Regions from separate parts of the Buttiauxella sp. genome, predicted to be linked through region 2. Evidence: predicted binding sites of a transcription regulator. Region 2 holds the regulator's gene; each other region holds the start of a gene.
What was found. The regulator PhoB, encoded in region 2, activates phosphate uptake and scavenging genes when phosphate is short. The targets are predictions, from matches to a motif close to CTGTCATAAAACTGNCNNAT.
Positions count from the first base shown of each region.

Region 1 (5,115 bases), on a different contig from region 2:
AAGTGATTGAGCCGGCGTCGCGGTGCCAAATCGCTGTAATAACCCCGCCGCGCGACAGGCGCATAACTCACCCTGGCAAGTGCCCATCCCCACACGGGTACGACGACGTAAATCCCCAAGATTGCTGACGGACAGATGGTTCACCGCGTAATGAACTTCACCCGCTGTCACCGCTTCACACTCGCATACCAGGCTGTTATTCAGACGATCCCCTGCCAGCAGTTTCCCGGCACGATCGCCATGTCGCCACACCGCGGAACGTCGAATCGTTGGCGGTAGCGAAATAACTTTGCGTAGCGTCTCTTCCGGTGAGCTTTCTGAACCCGGGAGTGGCGTGGAAGCGGTGGTGCAGGTTTGGCTATTACCCAGTTTTTCGCATACCGCGTTCGTCGCCCATTCCGCCATCAGGCGATAGGTCATCAGTTTGCCGCCTGTGATAGTGATGAAACCTTCCATCCCATCGCGCGTTGCGTGATCCAGCAGTACGATCCCACGGCTGACGTTGCGCCCGTTCGGATCGTCGTCGCTGGCCACCAGCGGGCGGACTCCAGCGTAAGCACGCAGAATGCGGGTTGCGGCGAGTTTAGGTGACAGTTTCGAGCCTTCACGGATCAGGATATCGACCTCGTGCGGCGTGACGCGCATATTGTCGATTTGGTCATAGTCGATAGATGTTGAGGTGGTACCAATCAGCGAAATGGTATCACCGGGCACCAAAATATCGGCGTCAGCAGGTTTGCGGCAACGGTTGATCACCATGTTATTGATGCGATGGCCGAGGATCAGCAGCGAACCTTTTGCCGGCAGCATTCTTACTCTCAAATCCGCATATTCCGCGATGCGCTGCCCCCAGATCCCGGCTGCGTTCACCACCACATTTGCGTATAAATCGTGATGTTGTCGGGTCTGGTGGTTGTAAGCACGCACCCCACACACTCTGTAACCCTGACGAATCAGGCCGGTGACTTCCTGGCCGGTCAGAATTTCGGCACCGTGTTCACGGGCGTCCAGCATATTGGCGGCAGTCAGGCGGAAAGGGTCAACGGTGCCATCTGGCACACGCACAGCACCGATAAGCTCAGGGTTTGCAGCAGGTTCCAGGCGTAGCGCTTCTTTGGGCTCGAGCCTTTCGGCGTCAATTCCTGCGTTCTGACAGGCAGTAATAAAGGTCGATTGTAATGACAGGTCATCTTCGGGAAGGGTGATAAACAGGCCGTCGGAGCGTTCAATGCAATGGCGGGCAATGCGTTTTAGGATGCGGTTTTCTTCAATACATTCTCTGGCAGATTCGCTGTCTGTCATGGCGTAACGTGCGCCGCTATGAAGCAGACCATGATTGCGGCCAGTCGCGCCGGTGGCGATATCATATCTCTCCAGTAGCAGAGTCTGTAAGCCACGCCGGGCGCAGTCCCGGGCAATTCCTGCACCCGTCGCACCTCCGCCAATAATAATCACATCCCACTCTTTGCGTCCCGTCGCCATGCTCTTCTCCTGGAAAGACTCTCATGCGGACTATTCAGCCACAGATCGAGATGGAAATGTTTGATATCGAGCAAATTCGAAAATAAAACGAAAATAAAGTGTGACGACATGCACCCTTTCGATAGTTTGTAATAAAAATGTAATATGTTGTGGTGTGTTTCACACTAACCTGGCGGGATAATCCTTAACATGCGCTCGCAAAAGAACATTGCTTGATAAAAAACCTGCCACGGAGGCATTTATGCTGAGCATTTTCAAACCAAGTCCACACCAGCCAAGGCTGAAAAGTGAGCACATCGACCCGACGTATCGTCGTCTGCGCTGGCAGATATTCATGGGCATTTTCTTCGGTTACGCCGCTTACTACCTGGTACGTAAAAACTTTACTCTGGCGATGCCGTATCTGGTGGAGCAGGGCTTCTCGCGCGGCGATCTCGGCTTCGCGCTTTCCGGTATATCTATTGCCTACGGCTTCTCGAAATTTATTATGGGGGCGGTTTCTGACCGCTCGAATCCACGTGTTTTCTTACCTGCCGGTTTGATTCTTGCCGCCGCCGTGATGCTGTTTATGGGCTTTGTGCCGTGGGCGACATCCAGTATCGCAGTGATGTTTGTCCTGCTGTTTTTATGCGGTTGGTTCCAGGGAATGGGATGGCCGCCGTGCGGACGCACCATGGTGCACTGGTGGTCTAAAAAAGAGCGTGGGGGAATTGTTTCCATCTGGAACTGCGCGCATAACGTCGGTGGTGGCTTGCCGCCGCTGCTGTTCTTACTCGGGATGGCGTGGTTTAACGACTGGCATGCGGCACTTTATATGCCCGCTTTCGCGGCGATTCTGGTGGCGCTGATTGCTTTTGGATTAATGCGCGATACGCCGCAATCATGCGGTTTGCCGCCAATCGAAGAGTACAAAAATGATTACCCGGACGACTACAACGAAAAGACGGAAGAGGAGCTAACGGCAAAACAGATCTTCATGCAGTACGTTTTCCCCAACCGTCTGCTGTGGTATATCGCCATTGCTAACGTTTTTGTTTATTTGCTGCGTTACGGCATTCTCGACTGGTCGCCAACCTATCTGAAAGAAGTGAAACACTTCGCGCTGGATAAATCCTCCTGGGCCTACTTCCTTTATGAATACGCCGGAATACCTGGCACGCTGCTGTGTGGCTGGATGTCCGACAAGGTGTTCAGGGGCAACCGTGGTGCGACCGGCGTGTTCTTTATGATTCTGGTGACCATTGCAACCGTGGTTTATTGGTTAAACCCGCCAGGAAATCCGGGTGTGGATATGGCGTGCATGATTGTGATCGGCTTCCTGATTTATGGTCCGGTGATGCTGATTGGTTTACATGCGCTGGAACTGGCACCGAAAAAAGCCGCAGGCACCGCAGCGGGCTTCACCGGTCTGTTTGGCTATCTGGGTGGATCGGTCGCCGCAAGCGCGATTGTCGGTTACACCGTAGATTTCTTCGGTTGGGACGGTGGATTTATGGTGATGATCGGCGGCAGCATTATGGCCGTGATTTTGCTGCTGGTGGTGATGGTGGGTGAGAACAAACAACACCATAAAAAACTGACAGGGAAAGCATAATGAAAATCCTGACCAAATCTATCCTGGTGGGGACGGTAATGTTTGCTTCCGCCAGCTCCTTTGCCCAGACGACGGACCAGGTGGTGATAGCCCATCGCGGTGCGAGCGGTTATCTGCCGGAGCACACTCTACCTGCCAAAGCCCTGGCCTATGCTCAAGGGGCTGACTATCTTGAGCAGGATCTGGTGATGACCAAAGACGACAGATTAGTGGTGCTGCATGACCACTATCTTGATCGGGTCACCGACGTTGCGCAGCGCTTCCCGAATCGGGCGCGTAAAGACGGTCGCTACTACGCCATCGATTTTACCCTCGACGAAATCAAGTCGCTGAAATTTACCGAAGGTTTTGATGTGGTAGACGGCAAGCAGGTGCAAACCTTCCCTGGTCGTTTCCCGATGGGGAAGTCTGATTTCCGCGTGCATACCTTTGAAGAGGAGATCGAATTTATTCAGGGGTTGAATCACTCCACAGGGCAAAATATTGGCATTTACCCGGAGATAAAAGCCCCCTGGTTCCATCATCAGGAAGGAAAGGATATCGCGGTGAAAACGCTTGAGGTGTTGAAGCGTTACGGCTACACCAGCAAGCAGGATAAGGTCTACCTGCAATGCTTTGATGCCGCTGAACTCAAGCGTATTAAAAACTCGCTTGAGCCGAAGCTGGGTATGAATCTTAAGCTGGTTCAGTTGATTGCTTATACGGACTGGAACGAAACTCAGGAGAAGCAGGCTGACGGCAAGTGGGTCAACTACAGCTATGACTGGATGTTCAAACCAGGAGCCATGAAGCAGATTGCCGAGTATGCGGACGGTATCGGGCCTGACTATCACATGCTGGTGGCGGAAGGCTCCAGCAAAGGTAATGTTAAGCTAACCGATATGGTTACCCAGGCGCATGTAAACCACCTGACAGTGCACCCTTATACGGTACGAGCGGACGCGTTGCCTGATTACGTCAGTAACGTCGATCAGTTGTTTGACGTGCTGTATAACAAGGCGGGTGTGGACGGGGTGTTCACCGACTTCCCGGACAAGGGCGTGAAATTCTTGCAGCAGTAAGCAGAAGCAGTAAACAAAAGAAAAGGGCCGTTAAACGGCCCTTTTTTACATCTCGATTTCGATATCGCCGTGCGCCTGACAGCAGCAGGGCAGTATTTCACCGGGCTGGATAAAGGCCAGCGGTTCGGTAAGCCACTTCACTTCGCCTGCAATTAAGCGAGTACGGCAGGAGCCGCAATAACCTTCTCGACACTGATATTCCACGGCGACCTGGTGTGATTCCAGTGTCGCCAGCAGGGACGGATGTTCTTCATGGCACAGAAGCTGTGCGCCGCTGATTCGTAGCGTAATGCGGCTCATGGCTTACAGCTGGAAGTTGCTCAGGTCGTCAGCATCGACATTGGAATCAATCTGACCCACCAGGTAAGAACTGACTTCCACTTCTTGCGGTGCCACCTGCACATTGTCAGACACCAGCCAGGCATTAATCCATGGGATTGGGTTGGAACGTGTTTTGAATGGCAGATCCAGACCCACAGCCTGCATGCGGATATTGGTAATGTAATCAACATACTGGCACAGAATGTCTTTGTTCAGGCCGATCATTGAACCGTCGCGGAACAGATAGCTGGCCCACTCTTTTTCTTGCTCAGCGGCCAACACGAACAGGTCATAACATTCCTGGCGGCATTCCTGCGCGATTTCAGCCATTTCAGGATCGTCTTCACCAGAACGCATCAGGTTCAGCATGTGCTGAGTCCCGGTCAGATGCAGCGCTTCGTCACGGGCAATCAGTTTGATGATTTTCGCGTTGCCTTCCATCAGTTCGCGCTCAGCGAAAGCGAAGGAACAGGCGAAGCTGACATAGAAGCGAATCGCTTCCAGCGCGTTGACGCTCATCAGACATAAATAGAGTTGACGCTTCAGCGCACGCAGATTCACGGTCACGGTTTTACCGTTCACGTTGTGCGTACCTTCACCCAGCAAATGCCAGTAGCTGGTCATTTCAATCAATCGGTCGTAGTAACCGGAGATATC
Region 1 is NZ_JBAVHX010000009.1:268,056-273,170, forward strand. Features, by position in the region: gene glpA (anaerobic glycerol-3-phosphate dehydrogenase subunit A) at 1-1,482, opposite strand, end outside; gene glpT (glycerol-3-phosphate transporter) at 1,724-3,076, shown strand; gene glpQ (glycerophosphodiester phosphodiesterase) at 3,076-4,137, shown strand; gene yfaE (class I ribonucleotide reductase maintenance protein YfaE) at 4,183-4,437, opposite strand; gene nrdB (class Ia ribonucleoside-diphosphate reductase subunit beta) at 4,441-5,115, opposite strand, start outside.
Region 1: glpT (glycerol-3-phosphate transporter) is a predicted target of PhoB. The motif match lies at 1,609-1,628, and genes of this name have one in related genera.

Region 2 (5,115 bases):
GTTGACAATGACAATCCCGAAGACCAGGGACGCCAGGGTATCCATCGTCAGATAGCCATTCACAAAGCCGTTAGAAAACGCGGCATTCTGATACGCCTCAGTCGCAGTACTGATACCACCCGCAGGCCACAACATGGCCCCTGCAGCCAGCGCCAGCAGCGCAACAATTTTCACCGGAGCCAGCACATGGCCGACGGTATCCAGCAGTTTGCCCGGATACAGTGAAATGGCGATAACAATGGCGAAGTAAACCAGGCTGTAGATAAACAGCGGCAGTTCACCGGTACCGACCAGTGGAGCAATCCCCACTTCGAAGGAAACGGTAGCCGTACGTGGTGTGGCAAAGAGCGGGCCAACAGCCAGGTAGCAAATCGTTGCCAACAACACACCGGCACGACGGCCAATCGGTGAGCTCAGGCTATCAATACCACCGCCTACACGAGCGATGGCGACGATAGTCAGAACCGGGAGACCAACAGCTGTCACCAGGAAGCCTAATGACGCTATCCAGACGTGTTCACCCGCCTGTAACCCCACCATAGGTGGAAAAATAATATTGCCTGCACCGACAAACAGCGCAAAGGTCATAAAGCCCAGTGCGAGGATGTCTCGAGATTTCAAATGATGGGTCATAAAATATTTGCAGCCTGTGGGTGTGTGGTGTTGAAAGTATTCAAATTTTTATGTCTGGTAACTCGGCATAAAAGCGGTGATCAGTAGTAACGACAGCGAAAAATCCTTTCAGGGCTCGGTGGCGAAGAATAGTTGTTTGAATTACCACTCAAATCCAGTCGGTCTACTAATCACAGGGCGGCAATTAAAACGCTTATAGCGTTTGAAGGCAAGAAGGGATCCCAAAACCAGATTGATCTCCTTAAATTAACCTTAAACTTAGTGGATTTGGTTACGCATTAGAAAGTTGCATGGTTTATTGTGTGGTTAAAATATAACCGATTAAGTGTTTTTGATTTACAAGTGAGCAAAAAAAACACAGGCCAGCAAGCTGACCTGTGGAAAGTTATTTTGACAGAATTCATCGATAACCGCTTTTTTTAGGGGGATAAGCGCTAGCGTCGGATGACGCTTCGCTTATCCGACCTGGGAAAACTTATTGTCAGTCTATTTCTCGCTAACGATTAACCGCTCAGGCATGACAAAGGAAAACGTCGATCCTTTACCAGGCTGGCTTTCGATTTCCAGACGCGCATCGTGATGGCTTAAAGCATGTTTCACTATCGCCAGCCCTAATCCACTGCCGCCTGTTTGCCGCGACCGCGCCTTGTCCACGCGATAAAAACGCTCGGTCAGACGAGGAATATGTTCTGCTGAAATGCCCGGCCCGCTATCTGCAACACTAAAGGCCGCCCCACCTGTGACCCGTTTCCAGCTCACCGTAATATGCGTCCCTTCCGGCGTATGGTTCACCGCGTTATACACCAGGTTTGAAATCGCGCTGCGCAGTTGTTCATCGTTACCGAACACTTTTAACGTGGGATCAATATCGAACTGGAGTGTCTGCCGTTGCTGGCTGAGGGTTTGCGCTTCTCTCTCCACCACACGCAGCATCAATGGCACATCAATCTTTTCATTGAGTGCCATGGCGGGAGCCGCTTCAATTTTTGACAGTGTCAAAAGTTGTTTCACCAGGCCTTCCATACGCGAAGTTTGCTCACGCATAGTGCCAAGTGCTTTATCCCGCAGCGGCCCTTCCAGTGACTGATCCTGCATCATCTCCAGATAACCTTGCAGCACGGTTAACGGAGTGCGCAATTCATGGCTCACGTTGGCAAAGAAGTTACGTCGCGCCCCTTCCAGTTGGTGCATCTGAGTAACATCACGCGCCACCATCAACCACTGTTCGTCACTGTAGGGCATCACGCGGAACTCAAGATGTCGCCCATTGTTCAGCACCAGCGTCAGCGGACGAGCGAAATCTTTTTGTGTGAGATAACGGGTAAATTCCGGGTAACGCAGCAAGTTAAGGATGTTCTGCCCGTTATCGTCCGGCCAGCGTAACCCCAGCAGTTGTTGAGCCAGTCCATTACACCAAAAAATCGTCCCTTCTTCGGTCGTCAGCACCACCGCATCGGGCAATGATTCCGCACCGCTACGAAAGCGTTTAATTAAATTGCCTAACTCTTTGCGGCGCTTTTTATTACGCAACTGCATTTGGTGCAGACCGTATAACAACGGATCCCAACTTCCGCGGCCTGGTGGTGGCGTCATACTGCGATCCACCCACAGCCACCACGACAAACGCAGCAAATTCCAGAAATGCCAAACCAGCAGTCCGGTGACTGCCAGTAATAAAAACCAGGGTAAATGGCCAAAAATCAGGCCCAAAATGACGGCAGGTAAACAACAGAGCGCCAACTCCATCACCAGCCTTTTCCATGACAACCGTTCCAGCACGCGTCACTCTCCTGCTAAGGGATTAAAAACGGGTTGAGAACCGATAACCCGTACCGCGTACTGTTTGTACCATTCGATCATGTCCACTATGTTCGAGCGCTTTACGTAACCGCCGGATATGTACGTCCACTGTTCGGTCTTCGACATAAACATTGGTGCCCCATACGTGATTAAGCAATTGTTCACGGCTATAGACTCGTTCCGGATGCGTCATAAAGAAGTGTAATAACTTAAATTCCGTCGGGCCCATATCCAAAGGATTTTCACCGGTCATCACGCGATGTGATGAAGGATCAAGGCTAAGCCCTTGCATTTCAATCACCTCTTCCACCGCCATTGGCGAGATGCGGCGCATTACCGCTTTAATACGAGCCACCAACTCTTTGGGTGAAAACGGTTTAGTAATATAGTCATCGGCCCCGACTTCAAGGCCACGCACGCGGTCTTCTTCTTCACCACGCGCCGTCAGCATCATTACTGGTATTTCACGCGTCAATGCTTCACGCTTCAAATGCTTGATAAACTGAATACCCGAACCGCCTGGTAACATCCAGTCCAGTAAGATCAGGTCTGGAAAAGGCTCGATAAGCAGATTCACTGCACTGTCAAAATCTTCCGCTTCTACAGGCTGAAAACCGTTTTGCTCGAGCACAAAGCTCACCATCTCACGGATTGGAGCTTCATCTTCTACGACTAAAATACGCTTCGCCATGATTCGCCCTGCTTAAGGAAGATACCCAAAGGTGTCATTGTTGTTTCGATGCGGCGCCATTATGCGTCAGATTTATGACAGATTTATGAAAAAAATGACTGTTTGATGACTCATCATTTTGATTTATGACACAGAGACATATGACGTTTTTCACCTCGCCCCCTTATAATTGAGGCCTCGCTTTTAAGCCACCGGACAACTCATGCGCATAATTCACACATCAGACTGGCATCTTGGTCAAAATTTTTATACCAAAAGCCGTGGTCCAGAGCACCAGGCTTTTCTTGACTGGTTGCTCAAAGCGGCCGTAGAACATGATGTGGATGCGATAATCGTGGCGGGGGATATTTTTGATACCGGCTCGCCGCCGAGCTATGCCCGCGAACTGTATAACCGCTTCGTGGTGCAGCTTCAGGCGACCGGTTGCTCACTCGTGGTTCTGGCGGGGAACCATGATTCTGTCGCGACACTTAACGAATCTTGCGAATTAATGGCGTGTCTGAATACCTATGTCATCGCCAGCGCGCGCCACGATGCCACCCAACAGGCGATGGTGCTCAACAAGAAAGATGGAGCGCCTGGTGCGATTCTCTGCCCTATTCCATTTTTGCGCCCACGCGATATTCAAAACAGCCAGGCGGGTTTGTCCGGCCATGAAAAGCAGCGTTCATTAATGGAGTCCATTAGCGAACATTACCAACAGTGTTATCGCGTAGCTTGCGAATTACGTGCCGATGCGAAGTTACCCATCGTCGCCACCGGGCATTTAACCACAGTGGGCGTGACGAAAACCGATGCAGTGCGCGACATTTATATCGGCACACTCGACGCCTTCCCGGCGCAGCACTTCCCGGATGCTGATTACATTGCGCTGGGCCATATTCATCGCGCTCAATTAATTGGTGGTACCGAACATATCCGCTATAGCGGCTCACCCATCCCGCTGAGTTTTGACGAAACCGGCAAAACCAAAAGCGTATATCTGGTTGAGTTTGCCGAAGGAAAACTGAGTGAAGTCACGCCACTACCGGTGCCTGTTAGCCAACCGCTGGCGGTGATCAAAGGTTCACTAAGCGAAATTGAACAGCAGCTTGCTCAGTGGCGCGATGCCCCCGCAGACCCCAAAGTATGGTTGGATATTGAAATCGCCACCGATGAATATCTGCATGATATGCAGCGCCATATTCAGCAACTGACAGAAACACTGCCGGTCGAAGTCGTTTTGCTGCGTCGTAGCCGTGAGCAGCGCGAGCGAGTGATTGCTCAACAACACAAAGAAACGCTGAGCGAACTGACCGTTGAAGAAGTGTTTGAACGTCGTCTGGTTCAGGAAGAGACCACCGAGGAGCGCGCACAACGATTGCGTACTCTGTTTGCCCAAACGGTCGCAAGCCTGCATGACGCGGAGGAACAGGCATGAAAATCCTCAGCCTACGCTTAAAAAACCTTAATTCCCTGAAAGGGGAATGGAAAATTGATTTCACCCGTGAGCCTTTCGCCAGCAATGGTTTGTTTGCCATCACCGGGCCGACCGGTGCCGGGAAAACCACGCTGCTTGATGCTATCTGCCTCGCGCTTTATCACAAAACGCCACGGCTCAACACGGTGTCGCAATCGCAAAATGATCTCATGACTCGCGATACCGCCGAATGTCTGGCGGAAGTGGAATTTGAAGTTAAAGGTATCGCCTACCGCGCATTCTGGAGCCAGAACCGGGCGCGCAACGCAGCAAACGGTAACCTTCAGGCACCGCGCGTTGAGCTTGCGGAAGTGGAAAGTGGCAAAATCATCGCCGATAAAGTCAAAGATAAGCTTGATGTCACGGCCAAATTAACCGGCCTCGATTACGACCGTTTTACCCGCTCCATGATGCTCTCTCAGGGTCAGTTTGCCGCGTTTTTAAATGCCGATGCCAATGACCGCGCGTCATTACTTGAAGAGCTTACCGGTACTGAGATTTACGGGACGGTGTCTGCGGCAGTATTCGAAAA
Region 2 is NZ_JBAVHX010000003.1:9,114-14,228, forward strand. Features, by position in the region: gene brnQ (branched-chain amino acid transporter carrier protein BrnQ) at 1-633, opposite strand, end outside; gene phoR (phosphate regulon sensor histidine kinase PhoR) at 1,120-2,412, opposite strand; gene phoB (phosphate response regulator transcription factor PhoB) at 2,435-3,124, opposite strand; gene sbcD (exonuclease subunit SbcD) at 3,327-4,544, shown strand; gene sbcC (exonuclease subunit SbcC) at 4,541-5,115, shown strand, end outside.

Region 3 (5,115 bases), on a different contig from region 2:
AGTGAGGATGTTTTCCCCATCAATCAAGATTTCACCTTCCGCACGCTGCTCCGGATAGAGCGAGTACATTTTGTTGAATGTACGCAGCAGGGTGGATTTACCACAACCTGACGGGCCAATGAACGCGGTAACCTGGTTTTTTGCGATATCCAGATTGATGTCTTTCAGGGCATGGAATTTGCCATAAAAGAAGTTCAAATCGCGAACCTGAATTTTGCCTGAGGCGGTATCGACCATACTCATCTGTCTCTTAATCTCCATCCGGCGCCGCCGTTGCCGCGCCGCAAAATTTAACCGTGTTTACTCTTTGAAAAAATTACGCGCGCCATAATGTTCAGCAGCAGCACACACAGAGTAATAATCAGAACGCCGGCCCAGGCTAACTGTTGCCATTCGGCAAACGGGCTCATGGCAAATTTGAAAATCGTCACCGGCAAGTTGGCCAGTGGCTGCATCATGTCGGTGCTCCAGAACTGGTTGGAGAGCGACGTGAACAGCAGAGGGGCCGTTTCACCCGCGATACGTGCAATCGCCAGCAGTACCCCGGTAATAATCCCGGAAACAGAAGCTTTCAGCGTAATAGCAGAAATCATTTTCCACTTTGGCGTGCCCAGAGCGTAAGCCGCTTCGCGCAGGCTGTCTGGCACCAGCTTCAGCATGTTTTCAGTAGTACGAATAACGATGGGCACCTGCAGCAGCGCCAGTGCAATCACACCAGCCCAACCCGAGAAGTGCTGCATCTTCGCAACCACGATGGTGTAGACGAACAAGCCCACCACGATTGACGGCGCAGAAAGCAGGATGTCGTTAATAAAACGAATCACTTCTGCAAGCCACGATTTGCGGCCGTACTCCGCCAGATAAATACCCGCCATGATGCCCAGCGGCGTACCGAAAACGGTCGCCCAAAGGATTAACAGGCCGCTACCTGCAAGGGCGTTCGCCAGACCACCACCCGCAGTATTTGGCGGAGGCGTCATTTCGGTGAAGAGCGCAATCGACATACCGTCGATGCCGCGAGTCACAGTCGAGAACAGGATCCACACCAGCCAGAACAGGCCAAATGCCATGGTTCCCATCGACAGGGTCAGTGCGATACGGTTTTTAAAGCGGCGGCGTGCCTGCATTTTGCGGCGTGATTCAGCCAGTGCCGCACGGCTTTGCATTTCCATAGTCGTCATGAGCGCGCTCCTTCATTCTTCGCCAGCCGCATAACCATAAACTTAGAGATAGCCAGTACGATAAAGGTAATCACGAACAGAATCAGACCCAGCTCCATCAGCGCTGCGGTGTGCAGGCCTGATTCGGCTTCAGCAAACTCATTCGCCAGGGCAGAAGTAATACTGTTGCCCGGCATATATAACGAAGCATTGTCGAGCTGGTAGGTGTTACCGATGATAAAGGTCACCGCCATGGTTTCACCCAACGCACGGCCCAGACCCAACATCACCCCACCAATCACCCCATTTTTGGTGAACGGTAAAACAATGCGCCAGATAACTTCCCATGTGGTGCAGCCAATACCGTAGGCCGACTCTTTCATCATCACAGGAGTTTGTTCAAATACATCGCGCATAACCGCCGCAATGTAAGGAATGATCATGATGGCCAGTATCACGCCTGCGGCGAGAATACCGATACCGAACGCTGGGCCTGAGAACAATTCGCCCACAATCGGTACAGAAGACAGCACGTTGCCGACAGGTTCCTGGAAGTAGGTCGCAAACAGCGGAGCAAAGATAAACAGACCCCACATGCCGTAAACGATACTTGGAATAGCAGCCAGCAGTTCGATGGCGATACCCAGCGGGCGGCGCAACCAGTTGGGTGCCAGCTCCGTCAGGAACAGTGCGATACCGAAACTCACCGGCACTGCAATCAACAGAGCGATAAACGACGTCACCAGCGTGCCGTAAATCGGAACCAGTGCACCGTAAATATCGTTTGGAGCATCCCACTCTTTAGTCCACAGGAACGAGAAACCGAACTTCTGAATGCTCGGCCAGGAGGAGATGATCAGGGAGATGATGATGCCGCCCAGCAGGAATAGCACAATCAGCGCTGCCAGTTTAACTAGCGCGCTGAAAATGACATCACCTTGCTTACCAGGGGACTTGAACGTCGGCTTACTTACCGCCATAGCTTACTCTTTAAGTTTAAATACGTTTCTTACAACATGTCGGATGTCGCTTACGCTAATCCGACCTACGAAAAGCAGTTGTAGGGCGGATAAGCATTCGCGCTATCCGCCATTTTCGTTAAAAAATAACTATTAATAAAGTGACTTACCGGAGCTGTCTTTAACGTTGGTTTTCCATGCAGCGCGAACCTGCTCAACCACGGAGTCTGGCAGGGAAGCATAATCCAGGTCGTTAGCCTGTTTTGCACCCTCTTTATAAGCCCAGTCGAAGAACTTCAGCACTTCAGCACCCTGCTCTGGGTTTTTCTGCTCTTTGTGTACCAGGATGAAGGTCGTTGACGTGATTGGCCACGCAGCGTCACCTTTCTGGTTAGTCAGATCCTGAGCGAATGTTTTGCTCCAGTCTGCGCCTTTCGCCGCGTTGGCAAAGTTTTCTTCAGAAGGCGCAACTGGCTTGCCATCAGCAGAAATCAGTTTGGTGTAAGCCAGGTTGTTCTGCTTAGCGTAAGCATATTCAACATAACCAATTGAACCAGGCAGACGCTGTACGAAGGCTGCGATACCGTCGTTACCTTTGCCGCCCAGACCGGTTGGCCAGTTTACCGTTGAGCCTGAACCGATTTTAGATTTCCACTCTTCGTTTACTTTCGCCAGGTAGCTGGTGAAAACGAAAGAGGTACCTGAACCGTCTGCACGACGCACAACCGCGATGTTTTGCGCTGGCAGTTTCATGCCTGGGTTGAGTTTAGCAATTGCTTCGTCATCCCATTTTTTGATTTTTCCCAGGTAGATGTCACCCAGTGTTTTACCGTCGAGCACCAGCTCGCCAGATTTTACGCCTGGCAGGTTAACAGCCAGAACAACACCGCCGATAACTGTCGGGAACTGGAACAGCCCTTCTTGTTGCAGCTTGTCGTCAGCCAGTGGGGCATCAGATGCACCGAAATCCACGGTGTGAGCAATGATTTGTTTAACGCCACCGGAGGAGCCGATACCCTGGTAGTTAACTTTGTTACCAGTTGATTTATTGTAGGTATCTGCCCATTTGGCATACACCGGCGCAGGGAAGGTTGCACCAGCGCCAGTCAGGCTTGCAGCAGCATACGCGCCGAAAGCACTCAGGGATAAGGTCGCGGCGACAACAGTTGCGACAGTGGTACGCATAGCTTTCATAGTGTCTCCTGCAGAGGTGAACGTAAATCGTTGTTTAGTGGATGCAGGGTAGAAAATAGGACAATTTGGTGACAGTTAAATGTACGAAATATGACAGTTTTATGACAAGCCAGTTTGAGGCATATTTCTCGCTGTCATACTTAGGATCCTGAGTTTTCAATCCGCTTCAATAACTCACTTTGTTCCTCGCAACTCAAATAGCGCGATTCCCCTAACGGCAAGTCTTCCAGGTGGATATTCATGATGCGGACACGTTCGAGTCGGGTCACCTCATAACCGAAATATTTACACATCCGGCGGATCTGACGATTCAATCCTTGAACTAAAGTAATACGAAATATCACGTCCGATTCTTTCGTCACTTTGCATTGCTTAGTTACCGTACCGAGTATCGGGACACCTGCTCCCAACCCAATGATAAACTCGTCTGTCATCGGCTTATTAACCGTGACCACATACTCTTTTTCGTGATTGTTACCGGCACGCAAAATTTTATTAACCACATCGCCGTGATTTGTCAGCAAAATGAGTCCTTGCGAATCTTTATCAAGACGCCCGACAGGGGACACACGTTTGTCGCTATGAATGAGAGCGCTGATATTATTGCGTTCACTCTTTTCCATCGTGGTAATAATGCCAACAGGCTTATTCAAAACCATCAGCACAAGCCCGTTGTCATCACGCGGCTCAATAAGCTGGTTCTTCACCTTCACCACATCCCCGGCAAAGACCTGAGCGCCAAAACTGACCTGTTTATCGTTAATAAAAACATCGCCTTGTTTGACGTAACGATCTGCCTCACGGCGAGAGCAAATGCCACTGTCGCTGATGTATTTATTAATTCGTATGGATGAACGGTTCAGCATTCTGCTGTGTACCTCAGTAAAAAAGCGAACTATACACACATAACTAAGAAATCGCGCTTAGCAAGAAACGTGACCTACATCACACAAATAATCCCAAATGAGTAGATTACTCATAAAAAATTGAGATTAATCACAAATAAAAATGAAACGGCGGTTCATGATTACATCAAGATGTGATCTAAATAACAAAAACAAGTCCAGGATGGGCCAAACCCAAATCCACGACGTCTTCTGAAGCGCCGCTGATTTTTCTCTCCTCTGAATTTATTAATTGCCTGCTGCTTTGCAGCGGTCAGGACACTTATTGCTTTAAATACGGGATTCGTTATGCGCAAAACAGGCCACAAGCGCTGGTTTATGCTTTCACTGGTGACGCTTGGCACCATTCTTTGCTATTTAACCAGAAACACTATTTCAGCGGCAGCGCCCACATTACAAAGTGATCTTCATATCACTACCCAGCAATATTCTTACATTATTGCGACATTTTCGGCCTGCTATACCATCGCCCAGCCTATTGCGGGCTATCTACTGGATACCTTAGGCACCAAAGTGGGTTACACCATATTTGGCCTGCTGTGGGGCGTATTCTGCATTGGGGCATCATTTGCGACCGGCTGGAAAGGCCTGGCACTGTTTCGTGGCCTCGGTGGTTTCGCCGAAAGTGCGATGATCCCTGCTGGCCTTAAATCAGTGACTGAATGGTTCCCGGATACCGAACGTTCGGTGGCGGTGGGCTATTTCAACGTCGGTTCGTCTATTGGCGCGGTGATTGCGCCTCCGCTGGTCGCGTGGGCAATTTATATTAAGGACTGGAGACTTGCGTTTATTCTGGTGGGTATTTTCAGCGTCCTGTGGGCAGCCGGCTGGTATTTCACTTATAACCGCCCGTCAAAATCCAAATCACTGTCTAAAGAAGAGTATCTGTATATCACC
Region 3 is NZ_JBAVHX010000002.1:32,761-37,875, reverse strand. Features, by position in the region: gene pstB (phosphate ABC transporter ATP-binding protein PstB) at 1-243, opposite strand, end outside; gene pstA (phosphate ABC transporter permease PstA) at 291-1,181, opposite strand; gene pstC (phosphate ABC transporter permease PstC) at 1,178-2,140, opposite strand; gene pstS (phosphate ABC transporter substrate-binding protein PstS) at 2,273-3,313, opposite strand; partial or broken gene rluF (23S rRNA pseudouridine(2604) synthase RluF) at 3,457-4,179, opposite strand; gene WBL83_RS00160 (MFS transporter) at 4,507-5,115, shown strand, end outside.
Region 3: pstS (phosphate ABC transporter substrate-binding protein PstS) is a predicted target of PhoB. The motif match lies at 3,402-3,421, and genes of this name have one in related genera.